DNA from 4 places in the Bacillus sp. DX3.1 genome. Region 1 is predicted to be linked to each of the others. Evidence: predicted binding sites of a transcription regulator. Region 1 holds the regulator's gene; each other region holds the start of a gene.
The links. Region 1 encodes NrdR, which represses ribonucleotide reductase genes. Its sites were predicted from a motif close to AACACNATATATNGTGTT; they were not measured.
Positions count from the first base shown of each region.

Region 2: the regulator NrdR is predicted to act here: its motif matches at 3,220-3,237, upstream of QRE67_RS16225 (anaerobic ribonucleoside triphosphate reductase).
Region 3: the regulator NrdR is predicted to act here: its motif matches at 2,083-2,100, upstream of nrdI (class Ib ribonucleoside-diphosphate reductase assembly flavoprotein NrdI).
Region 4: the regulator NrdR is predicted to act here: its motif matches at 2,734-2,751, upstream of QRE67_RS15740 (anaerobic ribonucleoside triphosphate reductase).

Region 1 covers NZ_CP128153.1:4,268,537-4,273,400, reverse strand. Annotated here, with positions in the region: gene coaE (dephospho-CoA kinase) at 1-494, shown strand, start outside; gene QRE67_RS21425 (glyceraldehyde-3-phosphate dehydrogenase) at 604-1,632, shown strand; gene speD (adenosylmethionine decarboxylase) at 2,018-2,401, shown strand; gene nrdR (transcriptional regulator NrdR) at 2,620-3,081, shown strand; gene QRE67_RS21410 (replication initiation and membrane attachment family protein) at 3,321-4,715, shown strand; gene dnaI (primosomal protein DnaI) at 4,749-4,864, shown strand, end outside.
Region 2 covers NZ_CP128153.1:3,279,612-3,284,475, reverse strand. Annotated here, with positions in the region: gene tlp (small acid-soluble spore protein Tlp) at 1-194, shown strand, start outside; gene QRE67_RS16245 (glycoside hydrolase family 18 protein) at 211-1,503, opposite strand; gene QRE67_RS16240 (acyl-CoA thioesterase) at 1,613-2,032, shown strand; gene QRE67_RS16235 (HesB/YadR/YfhF family protein) at 2,059-2,349, opposite strand; gene plsY (glycerol-3-phosphate 1-O-acyltransferase PlsY) at 2,458-3,054, opposite strand; gene QRE67_RS16225 (anaerobic ribonucleoside triphosphate reductase) at 3,292-4,864, shown strand, end outside.
Region 3 covers NZ_CP128153.1:1,315,994-1,320,857, reverse strand. Annotated here, with positions in the region: gene QRE67_RS06575 (ribonucleotide reductase barrel domain-containing protein) at 1-179, opposite strand, end outside; partial or broken gene QRE67_RS06570 (ribonucleotide reductase barrel domain-containing protein) at 563-1,690, opposite strand; gene nrdI (class Ib ribonucleoside-diphosphate reductase assembly flavoprotein NrdI) at 1,677-2,036, opposite strand; gene QRE67_RS06560 (hypothetical protein) at 2,816-3,130, opposite strand; gene ykzS (protein YkzS) at 3,156-3,350, opposite strand; gene QRE67_RS06550 (GNAT family N-acetyltransferase) at 3,574-4,152, shown strand; gene QRE67_RS06545 (histidine phosphatase family protein) at 4,192-4,794, opposite strand.
Region 4 covers NZ_CP128153.1:3,171,771-3,176,634, forward strand. Annotated here, with positions in the region: gene QRE67_RS15730 (FprA family A-type flavoprotein) at 1-618, opposite strand, end outside; partial or broken gene QRE67_RS28705 (SAM-dependent methyltransferase) at 1,145-1,275, opposite strand; gene QRE67_RS15735 (YwiC-like family protein) at 1,326-2,048, opposite strand; gene QRE67_RS15740 (anaerobic ribonucleoside triphosphate reductase) at 2,796-4,664, shown strand; gene nrdG (anaerobic ribonucleoside-triphosphate reductase activating protein) at 4,661-4,864, shown strand, end outside.

The DNA.
Region 1 (4,864 bases):
GAGAAGTTGTAGAACAAGGAAAAGAAGCATATAAAGAAATTATAAAGGTATTTGGGGAAGAAATTTTACAAGCGGATGGAGAGCTGGATCGTCAAAAGTTAGGAAGTATTGTATTTTATAATGAAGAAAAACGATTGCAGTTAAATCAAATTGTTCATCCCGCTGTACGAAAAGAAATGAACGCCCAAAAGGATATGTACATAAGGGAAGGAATGCAAGCGGTTGTATTAGATATTCCGCTTTTGTTTGAAAGTAAGTTAACTGCTCTTGTTGATCAAATTTTGCTTGTATTTGTCAATCCAGATACGCAATTAGAGCGTTTGGTGAAGCGTAACGGATTCACAGAAGAGGAAGCAAGAGCGCGTATAGATTCACAAATGCCTTTAGCAGAAAAAGTAAAATTAGCTAATAAGGTCATTCGTAATGATGGCACAATTGCAGAGACGAAAGCCCAATTACACAACATTTTAATGGAATGGAACATTATTAAATAAAAAAATGTAAAATTAGTGAAATTGTTTAGTGACATATCTTCTTTTTGTGTTATACTATTATTGGGATTGGAGATAAATAGTATAACGCATTCAAGGGGGATAACATATTATGATTCGTGTGGCAATTAATGGGTTTGGACGTATTGGAAGAATGGTATTTCGTCAGGCAATAAAAGAAAGCGCATTCGAAATTGTAGCCATTAATGCGAGCTATCCATCAGAAACACTAGCACATTTAATCAAGTATGATACAATTCATGGCAAATTTGATGGAACAGTGGAAGCATTTGAGGATCATTTATTAGTGGATGGGAAAATGATTCGCCTTCTAAATAACCGCGATCCAAAAGAATTGCCTTGGAAAGAATTAGGAGTAGAGGTTGTAATTGAGGCAACAGGTAAATTTAACTCTAAAGAAAAAGCAATTCTTCATGTAGAAGCTGGGGCGAAGAAAGTTATTTTAACTGCACCTGGTAAGAATGAAGACATAACAGTTGTAGTTGGTGTAAATGAAGAACAATTAGACATTACAAAGCATACTGTTATTTCGAATGCATCTTGTACAACAAATTGTTTAGCGCCTGTTGTTAAGGTGTTAGATGAACAGTTTGGAATTGAAAACGGTTTAATGACAACTGTTCATGCTTATACAAATGACCAAAAAAATATTGATAACCCACATAAAGATTTACGCAGAGCACGTGCGTGCGGACAGTCTATTATTCCAACAACAACGGGTGCTGCGAAAGCGTTAGCAAAAGTTCTTCCGCATTTAGATGGAAAACTTCACGGTATGGCACTTCGCGTTCCAACACCAAACGTGTCTCTTGTTGACTTAGTAGTAGATGTGAAACGTGATGTAACAGTTGAAGAAATTAATGAAGCGTTTAGAACAGTTGCGAACGGTGCAATGAAGGGGATTGTGGAATTTAGCGAAGAACCTCTTGTGTCTATCGACTTTAATACAAATCCTCATTCTGCCATCATTGATGGTTTATCTACAATGGTAATGGGTGAGCGTAAAGTGAAAGTACTTGCTTGGTATGATAACGAGTGGGGTTATTCTCGCCGTGTTGTGGATCTTGTGACGTTAGTTGTTGGTGAATTAGCAAAACAAGAAAACGTACAACACATTTAATGATAATAAGAAAAAAGGCAAGCGATTGCTTGTCTTTTTTTATTTTTTTCTGAAAAGGAAAAAAGTTATATAAGTATAAATTTTTGAATCGTACATACTTAGAAGTATTGTAGACACTGCATTTTTGAATCTTTTATTTTTTTCCGAGAAAAGTAAAGAAGAAAACATCATGAAAAATTGAAAAACTGTTGTTGCAAAATGAAAATAAACAAAGTATACTAACACTCGTAAACTTAAGAGCTGAGGTAGGTAGTCACTACTTAAAGGGTTAGGACCTCTCCGGACTAACTTTCCCCCGTGGTAGTGGAGCAAGCCAAATTGCAAATTAGTTTTCAATTCGAACAGTTAGATTAAATTTACAAGGGGGAACTGTAGAATGGATACTATGGACACTATGGGTCGTCACGTAATTGCTGAACTTTGGGATTGCGATTTCGACAAGCTTAATGATATGCCGTTTATTGAACAATTATTTGTGGATGCAGCACTAAGAGCAGGTGCTGAAGTGCGTGAGGTTGCTTTTCATAAGTTTGCTCCGCAGGGTGTAAGTGGAGTTGTTATTATTTCTGAATCTCATTTAACAATTCACAGCTTTCCAGAACACGGTTATGCGAGTATTGATGTGTATACTTGCGGGGATCGTATTGATCCCAATGTAGCTGCAGAGTATATTGCAGAAGGTTTAAATGCGAAAACGCGCGAGAGCATCGAGCTTCCTCGAGGCACAGGTAGCTTCGAAATTAAGCATAGAGAGACGAAAGCTCTTTAAAAAAGAACATAATTGATTTAAAATGTAAAGAGGTGTATAATGCACCTCTTTTTAGTTTATAAAAAAATGAGCTGGTAGAATGGATAGACTGTTTTTGAAGGCTTGTCACTCGTTATAAAGTGGTAAGCAAATACAAATAGGCTATATAATAGTGTATATATATTTATGTGTAGATGAAGCGAAGAAAGTAGAGATTAAATTGCAAAGGAGTGAATGAGTTGCGTTGTCCATCCTGTTTTCATAATGGTACGAGAGTGTTGGATTCACGTCCAGTAGACGAGGGACGCTCCATTCGAAGAAGAAGAGAATGCGAAAGCTGTTTAAATCGATTTACAACATTTGAAAGAGTAGAAGAGCCGCCTCTTATTGTGGTTAAAAAAGAGGGAACGCGAGAAGAATTTAATAAAGAGAAAATTTTACGCGGCTTAATTAAAGCGTGTGAAAAAAGACCTGTATCCCTAAAACAATTAGAGGAAGTAACGCAAAATGTAGAGCGTGAACTGAGAAACTTAGGGATGTCAGAAGTGCAAAGCGATATGATTGGTGAAATGGTAATGGAAGCACTTCGTACTATTGATGATGTTGCTTATGTACGTTTTGCTTCAGTGTATCGACAATTTAAAGATTTAAATGTATTTATTGAAGAATTAAAAGATATATTGCAAAAAGAGCGAAAATAAAGTGAAACTTTGATCAGTGGAGAGCTTCATCCCCCACCTAACTTCTTTTCTTCTTGCAGAACTTTGAGGTGGGGGGATTACTGCTCGCGAATAGCGGTGAAAAAGAGCTAGAAGCGTAAGCTATTAGCTCTTTTTCACTAATGGGTTATAAGTTGAATGTGATGTATAGATCCTTCACAATGAAAAATAGACCCGGATGGGGAACTGGATAGAATGGAAGAAAGAAAGGAATTGTAAGGATGGAAAAACAGTCATGGATGGAGCTATTGCCAATTGACCGTTATAGAGTAAGTACAAAAGGATTGCTGCATAGTTATGATCGAAAAGTATTAACGATGTTATACCAACCGTTAATAGGTAGCAAATCTTTTAGCTTATACATGACGCTCTGGGGAGAGCTTGAACAGGATCGTGTATTTGGAAAAGAGAATACGCATCACTCTCTTATGGTGACGATGCAAATGCAGCTTCCTGAAGTGTATGAAGAACGGGTGAAGTTAGAAGCAATTGGACTTTTAAACGTGTATATTAAAAAAGAAAAAGATATTCGAATGTTTATATATGAATTGCAGCCACCGTTATCACCCAAACAATTTTTTGATGATATTGTTATGAGCATCTTTTTATATAACCGCTTGAGTCGTAAGAAATACAATCAAGTAAAGCGATATTTTTTAGAAGAAGAATTTGATTTTGCTTCCTATGAAAATGTTACACATTCCTTTAATGATGTATTTGGTTCTTTTAATCCAGGACAATTTGAACATGCACAAGAAGAGCTTCGTATTCCGAATGCAACAGTTATGCCTGGAAATGAAGAAGGGGCCGCACCGAAACTTTGGAATGATTTCTTTGACTTTTCTCTATTTGCAGAAGGGCTATCGGCTCTTGTACCGCGCAAAGCGATTACGGACCAAGTTCGTGAATGTGTAATTACGCTTTCTTATGTGTATGGTGTCGATTCTATGTCGATGCAAAATATTGTACTTGGTGCAATGACAGAAGGGCAAACGATTGATATGGAGCGACTGCGAAAAGGAGCTCGTGATTGGTATCAATTTGAAAACGGACAAGCGCTTCCGGTGCTAAGTGAACGGACACAGCCTCTTTCCGCACGCACGATGAAAGAGAAAGAGCCTTCTACACAAGAAGAAATGTTAATTAAACAGCTGGAAGAAATTTCGCCAAAACAATTGTTAAAAGAAATTTCAGGCGGTGCAGAAGCAACAAAAGCGGATTTACAAATCGTTGAAGAAGTCATGATCAATCAAAAGCTTACATCAGGCGTTGTCAACGTACTTATTTATTATGTGATGTTACGTTCTGATATGAAGTTAGCCAAAACATATGTTGAGAAAATTGCTGGCCACTGGGCGAGAAAAAAGGTTGGTACTGTAGCAGAAGCAATGGCATTAGCGAAAGAAGAAAATCGTCAATATCAAGAATGGGCAGAGACGAAGAAAAAAGGGCGCACATCGAAGAAAACAGTGCGGAAAGAAATGGTACCAGATTGGCTGAAGGAGCAAGCGCAAGAACAAGCACAAGAAAATGAAGCGCCAAAAGAAAAGCCAAGCAAGTTAGAGGAAGAGCGAAAAAAACTAGAAGAAGAATTGAAAAAGTATAAGCATGATTAATAAAGGAGAATGAACTCTCTTTGAGGTGAAAGAATGGAACGTATGCAAAATACATTTACAAAGTTGATGCAAAATGAAAATTTTAAGAACAGATATGAAGTGTTAAAGGCAGAAGTGATGGCACACCCTCGTGTAAAAGAGTTTATAGA
Region 2 (4,864 bases), 990 kb from region 1:
ATCGTAGTGATAATGTAGAGAAGTTGCAAGAAATGGTGCAAAACACAATTGACAACTTTAATGAGGCAAAAGAAACTGCAGAGCTTTCCAATGAAAAAGATCGTGCTGCGATTGAAGCGAAAAATCAGCGGCGTTTAGAAAGTATTGAATCGTTAAAAAGTGAAATAAAAGACGAATCTGGATATGATGCGTAAAAAAGGCTGACAGTTGTCAGCCTTTTTTTGTAATGGAGAAGTTTTCTGCAAGCAAACGCCAGTTTTGCGGGAATGGAAGACCAATTTTCCAATAGCTAATACCGCGGACACCTTGCTCTTTTATTAAATTAAATTTACTTTGAATGGAGCGGGCATCTTCAAACCATACTTCGTGTTGCACACCATTTTCATCATAATAATTAAAATGAGGTGCTTGTGCAGTGAAATCATAACGAATGGGAACATTGTATTTTCGGGCAAGTGCAACGGCTGCGACGGAGCTAATTGCTTTTGCTGGAGGATTTCCTTCTTTATATGGGAGCGTCCAGTCGAAACCGTATAAATTTTGTCCCATCATAATTTTTCGCGGCGACATTTGTGATTTTGCATATTGAAGTACTTGTTTGACAGGACCAATTGGAGAAATTGCCATCGGCGGTCCACCTTGCCAGCCCCAGTCATAGGTCATAATGACAACAAAGTCAACGATTTCTCCTTGTGCTTTGTAATCATGTGCTTCAAAAAATTTTCCTTTTTGTGTCGAACTTATTTTTGGAACGAGTGTTGTACTTAATGTATAACCTTCAGGTAATCGTGTTTTTACAGTTCGTAAAAAGCGATTGTATGCTTCGCGATCTTCTGGTGCGACGTTTTCAAAGTCGAAATGAATATCATGCATACCGTATTTTTCCGCGGTCTGCAGAATGTTGGTAATAAATTTATGTTGAATGGTAGGACTTCGTAAAAAAATAGAGGCTAACTCCGCGCTAAAATTTCCACTTTCAATGTTTGTAATGACGAGCATTGGAATGGTTTGACCTTGTGTGGCGATTCCAGCGATTTTTGCAGTGTCTGTCGGTTCTTTCAATGTTCCATCTCGCTGTGGTTCAAAGCTAAAGTAGGCTAAATATGTTAAAAAAGGATTAATTGCCTTTGTAGAGTTGACTAAGCTTTCTTTAATTGGAATAGTAGAAGGTTGTAAATAGGCAATGGATTCTATCGTTTGTTTTGTTCCTTTTGGTACATATAGTTGTTGACCGACATGAAGGATTGATTTTAATGATAAGTTGTTTACTTTGGCCAAGCTAGCAAGAGGAACGTTATATGTTTGAGAAATCCGATATAGACTATCACCCGGTTGAACGTAGTAATTGTTTCCTTTCGTATTCACGATTAACGCCTGACCCACAACGAGTGTTTCCGCTGGATTTAATCCATTATCCTTTACAATTGTTTCAGGTGTTGTACCATACTTAGAGGCTAAGCTGTAGACGCTATCTCCGCTACGAACAGTTATGATTTGAAGCATATACTCGCTCCTTTCAGTAAAAAGATCCACCGTTTCTATTTTATTTTTGATTTCTCTGTATTATGATTAAATGTATGCGAGGAAACATGAACGAGAAGGAGATAGTAATATGTTTGTAGCAGAACACGAAATTGATATCCGCTATGCGGAAACAGACCAAATGGGTGTCGTTTATCATGCGAATTATTTAGTATGGCTTGAATTAGGGCGTACAAAATTTATTCGAGAATTAGGATTTTCCTATATTGATATGGAGAAAGACGGAATTGTTTCACCCGTTCTAGATTTACAGATTACATATCGTAAAGCAATGCGTTATGGAGAGAAAGCAATTGTGAAAACATGGGTAGATTCTGTTAGCCCACTGCGTGTTGTATATGGATATGAAATTTATAACGGAGATGGAGATCTTTGCATTACAGCATCTACAACAAATATTTGTGCAAAAAGAGAAGGGTTTCGTCCAGTATCACTAAAAAAAATATATCCAGAGTGGTATGCAACATATGAAAAAATTAAGAAACAATAAAAAAAGCGTGGCATAAGCCACGCTTTTTATTTTTCATAATGAAATTGAGGGAAGTCATCACCATCGTTAAATATAACTGATAAGTCGTGACCGTCGAAGAACCACTCATCATCGCCTTCAACAAAAAATGAAATGCCTTCTTCTTGGATTTGGGCAGCTGGATGAGCAGGATCGTCTTTGCGAATTCCTAGGGAAAGTCCTTTTTGTACAGTACTACAGCCACCATATTGTACGAAAAAGCGAAGCGCGTCGCCGGATTGTAAATTTAGTTCATCTTTATACCAGTTTACTGCTTCTTTTGATACGGAAATATTCATGTAGGGTTCCTCCAAGCTATATCGCTTTTTCTTTAGTATAAAAAATAACGCAAAAAGACGCCATTTATATGCTTTGCGTTTTCTTTTTGCGTTATGTGGGTCACAACCTTACTTTTGTTTCTTCGTTAAATTTGCTTTTGGTTCAGTTTTATTTATAATTCGTCCAATATTAGCACGGTGCCTATAAATAACCATACCAGCTAATAAACACATCGCAACAATGAAGATTTTATCCCCGGTAATAATTGCTGCAATAACAGCAATGACAGCTGTTACCATAGAAGAAAGTGAAACGAATCTCGTCGTAAATAGCAGGACGAAAAAGACGATGGCTAATATCACAAAGAGAATTGGGGCATAGCATAATAGTACACCAGCAGAAGTAGCAACTGCTTTTCCGCCACGGAACTTTGCGAAAATTGGATACACATGTCCAAGTACTGCTGCTAATCCGAACCAAAGAGGATGGATATCTAAAACGAAAATTAACGGCAAAGCTGTTGCTAACGTTCCTTTTAAAATATCAGCAATTGTAACGATAAAGCCCGCTTTTTTTCCTAACGTCCGAAATGTATTCGTTCCTCCTAAATTTCCGCTACCGTGCTCGCGAATATCGATTCCGTAACCAATTTTCCCAACAACAAGTGCAAATGGAATCGAGCCGAGCAAATAAGCAACGACAAATAAAAGATATGTAATAAGCATAAGTTCAGTCTCCTTTATTCAAATGTGTTGATAAAGGGTAAAAAGAGTTTTTCCTACATATTGTACCACACATTTATAAAGAGAACATTTCTTTTTTAAAAATGAAATGTTCAAAGTTTCTTAAAAAAACTTTCACAAGAATGTTACATTTTTCACAGATTCATTCAAACTATATGTTGTATCATTTTGGTATTGAATTAACAAGATGTTGTTGGAGGTTAGGAAATGAATCAAGTAATGACAAAAAATAGTGACCGTGAAGAGAATCTGATGGACATTTTTGGAAGAATCATCCATGCGAATGAACAAGATTTAATGCAAGAAAATGCAAACGTTGACGGTCGGTCTCCAATGGGAATGATGGGGACATTTGCATCTGAGAGTGCAAAATATTATGCGATAGAAAATTTGCTTTCTGAACAAGTGAAAAAAGCGATAGATCAAAATATTTTATATCCGCACGATTTAGATTTTTATGCAACGGGTACGACAACGTGTTCACAAATCCCGTTAGCACAAATGCTAGAAAAAGGGTTTCATACTGGTCATGGACATATGCGACAGCCGCAAGATATCAAAAGTGCGCTGGCGCTTTCTTCTATTATTTTTCAAGCAAACCAAAATATGCAGCACGGCGGTCAATCCTTTGCACTGTTTGATATGGATTTAGCACCCTATGTGAGAAAAACGTTTGAAAGAAATAAAAAACGTTTAGAGACGTACCCATTAACAGCCGAGCAAGTAGAAGAGTTTGCGTGGAGAGAAACGGAAAACGATACGTATCAAGCTTGCGAAGCGTTTATTCATAATTCTAACAGCATGCATAGCCGCGGTGGTGGACAAGTACCGTTTATTTCCATTAACTACGGGACGGATACATCAAAAGAAGGAAGATTGTTAATTAGACAATTATTACGGGCGACTCAAGCTGGATTAGGAAAAGGAGAAACACCAATTTTTCCAATTCAAATCTTTAAATTAAAAAAAGGTGTCAATTTTGAAGAAAGTGATCCGAATTATGATTTGTTTGAACTGGCATTAGAAACGACAGCGAAACGATTGTTCCCGAATTTCTCATTCTTAGATGCACCATTTAATGCGGTGCATTACGATGGTCGTCCTGAAACTGAAGTGTGTTATATGGGCTGTCGTACTCGTGTTATGTCTAATATTCATGGGGAAGAAACAGCCATTGGAAGAGGGAATTTATCATTTACATCCATTAACTTAGTAAAATTAGCATTAATAAGTGGATCAAAAGAAGCCTTTTTTGAAGCACTGAATTATTATATGGACCTTGGCATTCGACAATTGTTAGAAAGATTTGCTTATCAGTCCACAAAAAGAGCAAGAGATTTTCAGTTTTTATATTCACAAGGAGTATGGCGCGGTGGTGAAAAGCTTGAACCAGAAGATTCTGTTGCTGAAATTTTGAAACAAGGTACGTTAAGTATCGGCTTTATTGGCCTGGCGGAATGTTTAGTTGCGCTAACAGGAAAACATCATGGGGAAGATGAAGAGTCATGGAAACTTGGGTATGAAATTGTTACATGTATGAGAAAGAAAATGGATCATGCAACGGAATATCATCAATTAAATTTCTCGTTAATCGCAACTCCTGCAGAAGGGTTATCAGGGAAGTTTATTAAACAAGATCGAAATGAATTTGGAATGATTACAGGTATAACGAATCATAACTATTATACAAACTCATTTCATATTCCGGTGTATTATTCGATTCAAGCGATTGATAAAATTCGTTTAGAAGGACCGTTTCATGAACTGTGTAACGGCGGACATATCACGTATA
Region 3 (4,864 bases), 2.2 Mb from region 1:
ACCGTCATATCAGAAACAGCTGTTAAAGCTTCCATCCCCGCATGAACTGCTTCACGAATTTCTTTATTCTCCATTAAGTTCACGATATTTAACGATCCTAAGTTACAGTTAATATCACGGCGGATAATGTCATCTGTGCCGTAATCATTGATTTCGGATGTTTCTTGTAACTGGAAGATTTCAGTCTCTAATGTTCAACTGAGGTCGCTACTCTCAGCCCGTTGCTTACGCAACTGCTATATGTCACCATACAGGACAGACTATATCATCACCTACAGCATCATCTGATTAGGTGCTCCGCTTTTCGAACGCCAATTGCTTGCGCCCTACTCCCATGTGGGATAGTCGTTAGGCTTTTACTTATCTTAGTCTTTCAGAAAGTCTCTTATTATTTTATGATGTTCTTCAATCTATGTCTTATACAAAATAATAAGATACCTTCTGAACCTAATACGCTTCATTCTAAGATAAGATTTAGCACGGTAGGTTACCTCAAATTGAGGCTTTCCCCGTTTAACGGAGTTTTCGACTAGCATTTCTACTAGAAGGTGCTAGATCATTAACACAAGTTAGACATCTTCACAGTTCCAATATCCTTTAACGGATGTTGCTTATTCGCATTTGATTTAAACATTAAGTATGGATAACCAGACTCAAGCTGAATCATTGCGATTTTAATAAGCATATCACGAGCACTAATATCAAGTGGTTTCTTCTTCACTTTTGGGTTGCTCATGAGTTCATCGTACATTTCATCAATATCAATATCATCTAAATGTTTTCCGTACTCTTTATACACTGTATAAGGCGCAAAAACATGGAATGGTTCGTTTTTCTCCGCTAGCTCAAAGAACTTGCTTGGAACGATAATTCCGATTGAAAGTGACTGAATACGGCTCTTTTCATCGGCATTTATTTTTTTTGTATCAAGGAATTCAATAATATCCCAATGGAAAATATTCAAGTACACAGCTCCAGCACCTTTTCGTTGGCCAAGCTGATTCGCATATGAGAATGAATCCTCAAGCAATTTCATAACTGGTACAACACCGCTTGCTGCGTTGTCGATACCTTTAATTTGCTCACCACGTGCACGCAGTTTACTTAAGTTTAAAGCCACGCCACCGCCAATTTTCGATAATTGCATCGCCGTATTAATATTAAATCCAATCGAATTTAAACTATCATCCATCTCTAACAAGAAACAAGACACCATTTCGCCTCTTCTGCTTCTTCCTGCATTCAAAAAGGTTGGTGTCGCTGGTTGGTAGTTTTGTTTTACGATCATGCTTGCAAATTGTTTTGCTTTTTTAACATCGCCACGTCCTAAGTATAATGACACGATTGAAACGCGATCTTGGTAGCTTTCTAAGTATTGTTTTTGATCATCCGTTTTTAACGCATAATCTTTGTAGAATTTAGATGCTGCCATATAAGATTGGAACTCGAAGTTTTCACCGTATGCAACGTTGTATACTTCTTCTACTTCCTCCAACTTGTATTCATCCAGAACGTTGTAATAGTAATCGTGTTGCTTCATATACTCCATTCGCTCTGCCACGCTATTAAAATGAACGGTATTTTCTTTCGCTTCTTCCATAAAGACCTCTAATGCTTCTTTATCTTTATGAAGCTGATAGAAACCGTCTTGCATTTGCGTGATTTCATTATTCAGTTCAATGTGTCGCAATCTCCCGCACCCTCTCTTTAAAAAATTCTACATCTTTATTTGTTCCAGATAACTCAAACTTTGATACAATTGGCACTTCATATCTTGATGAAATTTTATCTGCACTTGCGCCGAACATATCTCCCCAGTTGCGATTGCCACTTGCAGATACGCCTTTTAAATTTGCATTATTGCGCTCTAAAAATTCTAAAACACGTTCCGGTACATTTCCAAAACCTGTTGTATACGTAATAAGAACAAAGTCTTCGTCTAATATGAGGTCATCGTTAATTTGAACGGCCGGCATATTTAATTTGTGGATGAAACGCTTCACGTTTCCTGTCATAGAATCATATGCAACCAACATTTCCGACCCTCCCCTTCTATCTTTAATATCTCTATCAATTTATATTTTCTCTACATATTGTATTACGTTTCAAAACAAGACACAAGATGTATGTATAAATTCTTTCTTTTTTTAACTTTTACTTTTCGACATGACAAGCCGTTTTTTTCAATACAAAGACTATGAAACAACATTCTAAAACTCATGTCAATAAAGTGCTTTTCGGAAAACTTGTCAACGAATTTAACCATATTTACAAAAATGATAACAATATGTTTTGTCAAAAAACGATAAATGCTGGAGAAATTTATTTCTCCAGCACCACACAAAAAAGAACAGACTTTAAGTTGTAATCTGTTCGAAACCGGTTACACATCATTTATCCATAGAAAAGCACATATATAAATACAAATTAAAAAACCGACATAAAATCCTTCTTTTTAGGTGGGCGAGAGCATCCGGCCATACATAGAAGCGGTCAGATCCTTTTCCTGCCCAGACATAGTGAAAATAAAGAGAGAAAACGAGTGCAGGTCACCTTTTGTTATCCATAGCCGCGGCTATATGGCGAAAAATCAAAATAGATTTATATAGGCTTTCTTTTCTTAATACACTATAAGAAAATATGATTACAATGAAAAAGGAGAATGATTATGGCACACCCATCTATTTGTTAGTGTTATGAAAAATTCAAGAAGGATTTACCTCCTAACACCAAAACGATTTGCTTAAAAGAGAAATGCGTTACATATTGCAAAAATATAGAGAATTACCGAAAATAAAAAGACCGTTCTTATCTATTAACAATATTCAACACGTAAAATATCTTTTATAAATAAATGGTGGAAATTCTCATCTTTATCTTGAACTGTGAAAACCGGTGCTTCTTCATCAAAATATACAACTGTTCCCTCTACATTTTGATATGTATGCTGAAACTTTACTGATGCTCGAATTTTTGTTTCTTGCTCATATGCTACCTTTAATTTTTCTACCACGTCTTCCGCACACTTACGTTTCTCCGGGAACATGACCATCCCTACAAATCTTCTTCCGGTTCCATCTTTCCACATGTAATCCCAATGCGGCAAAATACCTTGTTTAAATTCTCCCATAAATCCCCTCTCCTTTTTCATTCTATTAAGAACGCGGTGTTTCCATATATGTATAAATAATTTTTCCTCCGCGCTGTGCATTTCCACTAAAATGTTTAAAATCTTCTCGATTTACTAAAACGTCACGAAATGTATAAAATACATCCTCTGGTGCAACATACTCTTCTATCTCGCCATTTTTCAGTTGATCTAAAATTGTATTTGCTAATTGTTTATCCATGTATTTCACCTCTCTGCAATATTTTATTGTATCTTATCTTCTACAGGTCGACAATGTTAAATTTCTGACATTTACAGCAACTATCATATACTAACATAGCAGTTCCCCTACACCGAACTACTGAAATAGCAAGTTCATCTTATATACTTTAACAAATTTCCGAGTCATTGGTTGAAATTTTATTTTATGTTACAATAAGAATAGACAACTAGGAGGGATAGTAATGATTCGGAAAGCAACAAAGACAGATGCAAAAGCAATATCACCTTTATTGTACAACGCTCTGCACGAAATTGCTGAAAAAATAACAGGTGGCACAACTGAAATGGAAGTATTGGCAGGGCTTGAATCTTGGTTTTCAAAAAAAGGAAATCGACTTAGCTATGAGAACTGTTTCGTTGAAGAACAAGATGGAACAGCAGTTGGAATCATCGTAGCCTATCATGGTAGTGATGCAGAGCAACTGGATACTCCAATCATCAAACACTTACGAAAGAATCAACAGGATTCAACTATTACACTAGAAAAAGAAGCCGATCTTGATGAATATTACATTGATACATTATCTGTTTCAAAAGCATATGGCGGACAAGGCATTGGATCAAAACTAATTAAAGCAGCAGAAATTGCCGCATATGAAAAAGGCTATGAGAAAATTGCATTGCTTGTAAATTTAGAAAACAAACGAGCTTTCTCTTTATATAAAAAGCTTGGCTACCAAGAAGATAAAACAGTTATGCTTGTCGGAGAACCCTATGTTCATCTAGTAAAACCACTATATAAAAAAGCTTTCGTCTCTTAAAATAAAAAGCACACGATTCTTTATTTAAATCGTGTGCTTTTATGTGAAATTGGTATTCAATACATTTCCGTTCATCGCTTCATGAAATGTATATACTGTACAGCTCCATGGTTTCCTATGAAAAATGGGCGGTCCAGACCATCCTCTAGCTCGCAGTTCTGCACCAATCATCATATTAAAGTAACTATGCCCCACAAGTGCAACATGCGCATGTACCATCGCATAACCAACTAACGTATCTGCCGCTTGTTTCGCTCTTCCTCGTACTTCTCGGTATGATTCAACATCTTTAGAATATCCAATCATCCAAAATGTACGCCCTAAAAAAATCCATACTTCAGGCTTACATTTCACCCATTTAGGGACAAGAAACCTAGACGGTACTTCTGCCTCTCGAAAAAGTGAGCTTTGTATAAAAGAAAGTGAATCTGTTAATTCCGCCGCTGATTGTACCGCTCGTTTTTGATCACTCGTTACGATGAGCTTTGCAGATTCAATCGCTTCGATCGTCTCAATTGGTACGTCAGTCCCTTTTACCACACCATTCAAATCATACTGCTTCATCCATTCGTGAAACACTGGAGCTGTCATTGATTCTGTAACACGATTCGAGCGGCCGTGACGAATAAAAGAAATTTGCATTTTCTCCACTCTCCATTCAACGCTCATCACCTGTATTATTATGTGCTTTTTATTATGTGCTTTTTCTTAT
Region 4 (4,864 bases), 1.1 Mb from region 1:
CGTTCTAACGTATCTTCTATGTGGATGCATAATTGCATTATAGTAGCCAATAAAATCTTCTGTAATATCTACATTCGCTTCATCGCTAAAAATTTCATTATTCGCTACGTGCGTACTAAAGATATCACATGGGAATAAAATTTTATCTTCTACGCAATATGTAATCATCGTTTCTTCTGTATGGAGATATGGGGTTTCTTTAAATTTCAATGTTTTTCCGCCAATATCTAATGTGTCACCATCTTTTACAACTAAGAAATTTCTATTATGCAGCTTATACATTTCTTGTAACTCAGGTACTGCAATTTCTGTGCATACAATTGTAGCATTCGTAGCTCTTGATGCTAATGCTGCTAAACCACCTGAATGATCGGGTTCTGAATGATTCACTACTATATATTGAATTTCTTGTGGATCAATTAATTCACTTAAATATTCTACAAATTCTCTTCCAAACTCTATGTCAACTGTATCAATCACTGTTGGTTTTTCAGTTTTTAGAAGATACGCATTATAAGTTGTTCCTTTTGCTAAGATTAAACGATGAAACGGAACTTCCCTATTATCAATCTTCCCTACCCAATATATATCTTCTGTTAGCTTAATTTCTCTATTCATATTTTTTAATTCCTCCTGATTGTTATCTCTTAACAACACATTTATTATAAAAATTTTCCTAAGATAAAAAGAGGACTTGAATCACATTTTGCAAAAACAAATAAAAAAATACTTTAGTAAATGAAAATCTTTTTCTTTACTAAAGTATTTTTTATTACATATTTATTTTGTAGCCACAAGAACTAAAGCTGGTCCATTCGGTGAATAAGCTACTTTCTCAAAACTGGCATAAGCTTCTACGGACTGAAAACCACACTCTTTTAATATAGGCAGTAATTGTTTTTTTATAATAGGATATAACGGAATACTAGTTGATAATTCTTTATCATCTACATAAATCCATTTTGATTTTTCGACATATAGCCGCGGCTATGAATAACAAAAGGTGACCTGCACTCGTTTTCTCTCTTTGTTTTCACTATGTCTGGGCAGGAAAAGGATCTGACCGCTTCTATGCATGGCCGGATGCTCTCTCCCACCTAAAAAGAAGGGTGTTATGTCGGTTTTTTTATTTGTATTTATATACATTCAATGTTGCAATAAATAATACTCTTTCTCCCTCTAACGTATAATCACGCTTAAATGAGAAATGTTCCTTCTTAAGCACTGGAAATATGAAGTTTTTTTATCTAATACTTTTTCAAAATTTACAATTTGATGGTTGGAAAGTTAATGGACAATAAAGAGCTTGCTTTAATAATTGTAAGTTACATAAAGGCTTTGACTAATAATATTGTTGAAATAAAAAAATAAATGGAATTTAAGGTCTCCAAAACGCCCACTTTTAAAATCGAAATATTTCTACCATAAAGGAGTATGGATCGTACCAAACTTGGTATAAAGGCAATGGTAAACCACGGTGATACAATTAAAGTAGCAATTACAAGTAAAGAATGATACCCCCATGAAACAAAGCGATACGTTGGATTCTTTTTTTCACGAATCATCGTTTTTACATAAAACGTACTTCCCATAAAATATAAAAATGATATAGTCGCAATCACCCATATCTTCTCATCAACTGTTTTCATTGTGAAATAATAACTAATTATTCCCCCTATACAAAACAAAATAATAGCACATATATCATTTAATAAAGCTCGTTCGTTTTTTTGACGAGAATAATAAATATTTATGAAAAAACATGGAATCATGATAATAGAAAAGAACACAATACGCCATTCATACATAAGAGCAATGATCGCACATACAAAGGCCACACTAAAATAAAGAAAGAAACAATGTAAGTAATACTTCTTTCGTGGTTGTTTTACGTACATTAATAAAGGATACGTGGCTAAATATACAAACAGCCATGCTAAAAAGAGTGGTATGTGATACCACGTCCCTTTACCAATTAAAATCCCCAAAACAAATGGAATAAGCAACATTCCCCATGCTCCATGCTGCTTTGGAATAATTAACTTCATTCTTTCAACACCTCACACTCAAAATTTTTTATCAACAATGTCATATACTGATACTTACAAAAAAATTCATATGATGAACTCTATAAAGTGAAACTTTTATCAGTGGGGATTTTCTTCATCCCCCACTGATTATTAGCCCTCACCAATCGGGCTTTTACGGGCAGTTTATCCCTCCACCTATCTTCTTTTGTTTCCTTAGAATCTTGAGGTGGGAGTATTACTGCCCGCAAATAGCGGGGGAAAATTTTGTAGAAGTGATATTTCAAATAGTTTTTTCATAATAATTTGCTACTGAATCAAACAAAGAGCTTGAGAACAATGTCTATATAGAATAAATTCCCCATACTCTCTCTTCCATTAAGGATAAACTACGCTGAAAAAGGATACTGTGAATAAAATCACTGCATTATGTTTTTATACCTTTTATTTTATAAAGTGAAACTTTTATCAGTGAGGGGTTTTTTCATCCCTCGCCTAACTTCCTTGCTCCCGCTGAATTTTGAGGTGAGGGTATTACTGCCCGCGAATGGCAGGATAAACCTATTAAGTTCTAAAGCAATATCCACAAAAATCATTTAATAGACAATACTAGTTTATTAAAAACAATTCACATTTCCCATATATACGAATCATTAATTTTATATTGTTTTATAAGTACTATACTTTTTTGATATCCTTGCAAAACAATTCTATATGTAGTATTATTTCAACGTCACAAACACTACATATCGATAAGGAGTGGATCGAATGAATCCATCAAGTAGAATAAAAAAACAACCGTGGGATAATTTATGGACAACATTTAACACTATTGTACAGGATAACGATCAAGATTTAATGCAAGAAAATGCAAATGTCGACGGTCGGTCTCCAATGGGAATGATGGGAACATTTGCATCTGAGAGTGCAAAATATTATGCGATGGAACAATTACTTTCTGAACAAGTGAAAAAAGCGATAGATCAAAATATTTTATATCCGCACGATTTAGATTTTTATGCAACGGGTACGACAACATGCTCACAAATTCCATTAGCACAAATACTAGAAAAAGGGTTTCATACAGGTCATGGACATATGCGACAACCACAAGATATCAAAAGTGCGTTGGCGCTCTCTTCTATTATTTTTCAGGCAAATCAAAATATGCAGCACGGTGGACAATCCTTTGCACTGTTTGATATGGATTTAGCACCCTATGTGAGAAAAACGTTTGAAAGAAATAAAAAACGTTTAGAGACGTACCCATTAACAGCCGAGCAAGTAGAAGAGTTTGCGTGGAGAGAAACAGAAAACGATACGTATCAAGCTTGCGAAGCGTTTATTCATAATTCTAACAGCATGCATAGCCGCGGTGGTGGACAAGTACCGTTTGTTTCTATTAACTACGGAACGGATACATCAAAAGAAGGAAAATTGCTAATTAGACAGTTATTACGAGCAACCCAAGCTGGGTTAGGAAAAGGAGAAACACCAATCTTTCCAATTCAAATCTTTAAATTAAAAAAAGGTGTGAATTTTGAAGAAAGCGATCCGAATTATGATTTATTTGAACTAGCATTAGAAACGACAGCGAAACGATTATTTCCTAATTTTTCGTTTTTAGATGCACCATTTAATGCAATGCATTATGATGGTCGCCCTGAAAGTGAAGTGTGCTATATGGGCTGTCGTACCCGTGTGATGTCTAATATTCATGGAGAAGAAACAGCCATTGGAAGAGGAAATTTATCGTTTACGTCTATTAACTTAGTAAAGTTAGCATTAATAAGTGACTCAAAAGAAGTATTTTTTGAAGCATTGAATCATTATGTAGATCTCGGCATTCGCCAGCTACTAGAAAGATTTGCTTACCAATCTACAAAAAAAGCAAGGGATTTTCAGTTTTTATATTCACAAGGAGTATGGCGCGGTGGTGAAAAACTTCAACCAGAAGATTCTGTTGCTGAAATTTTGAAACAAGGTACGTTAAGTATCGGCTTTATTGGTCTGGCAGAATGTTTAGTTGCGCTAACAGGAAAACATCATGGAGAAGACGAAGAATCATGGAATCTAGGATATGAAATTGTTACATATATGAGAAAGAAAATGGAGCAAGCAACGGAAGAATATCAATTGAATTTTTCATTAGTCGCAACCCCTGCGGAAGGATTATCAGGAAAGTTTATAAAAAAAGATCGAGATGAATTCGGGATCATTAGCGGTGTAACAAATCATAACTATTATACAAACTCATTTCATATCCCGGTTTACTACTCCATTCAAGCGCTTGATAAAATTCGTTTAGAAGGACCGTTTCATACACTTTGTAACGGCGGTCATATTACATATATTGAATTGGACGGAGCAGCAATTCATAATCAAAAAGCATTAAAGCAAATTGTGCAGGCAATGGCGCAACATGGAGTTGGATACGGCTCTATTAATCACCCGGTGGATCGCTGTAAATGCTGTGGCTATAATGGAGTGATTGAGAATGAATGCCCAGGCTGCGGGAATGAAGATGAACACCATATTGAAAGAATCCGCCGTATTACTGGATACCTTGTCGGGGACATGTCGAAATGGAACAGTGCGAAGCGTAGTGAAGAAGCGGATCGAGTGAAACATAAATGAGAGTAATGAATATTATTCATGATAGTGTTGTAGATGGAGAAGGACTTCGGACAGTTGTGTTTTTTGCGGGCTGTCCGCATCATTGTTTTGGCTGTCATAATCCAAAATCTTGGAATCTTTGTAATGGTACTGAGATGAGTGCAGAAGAAATTATAAAAGAGATCGCAACAAATTCGCTGACTGATGTAACATTTTCAGGT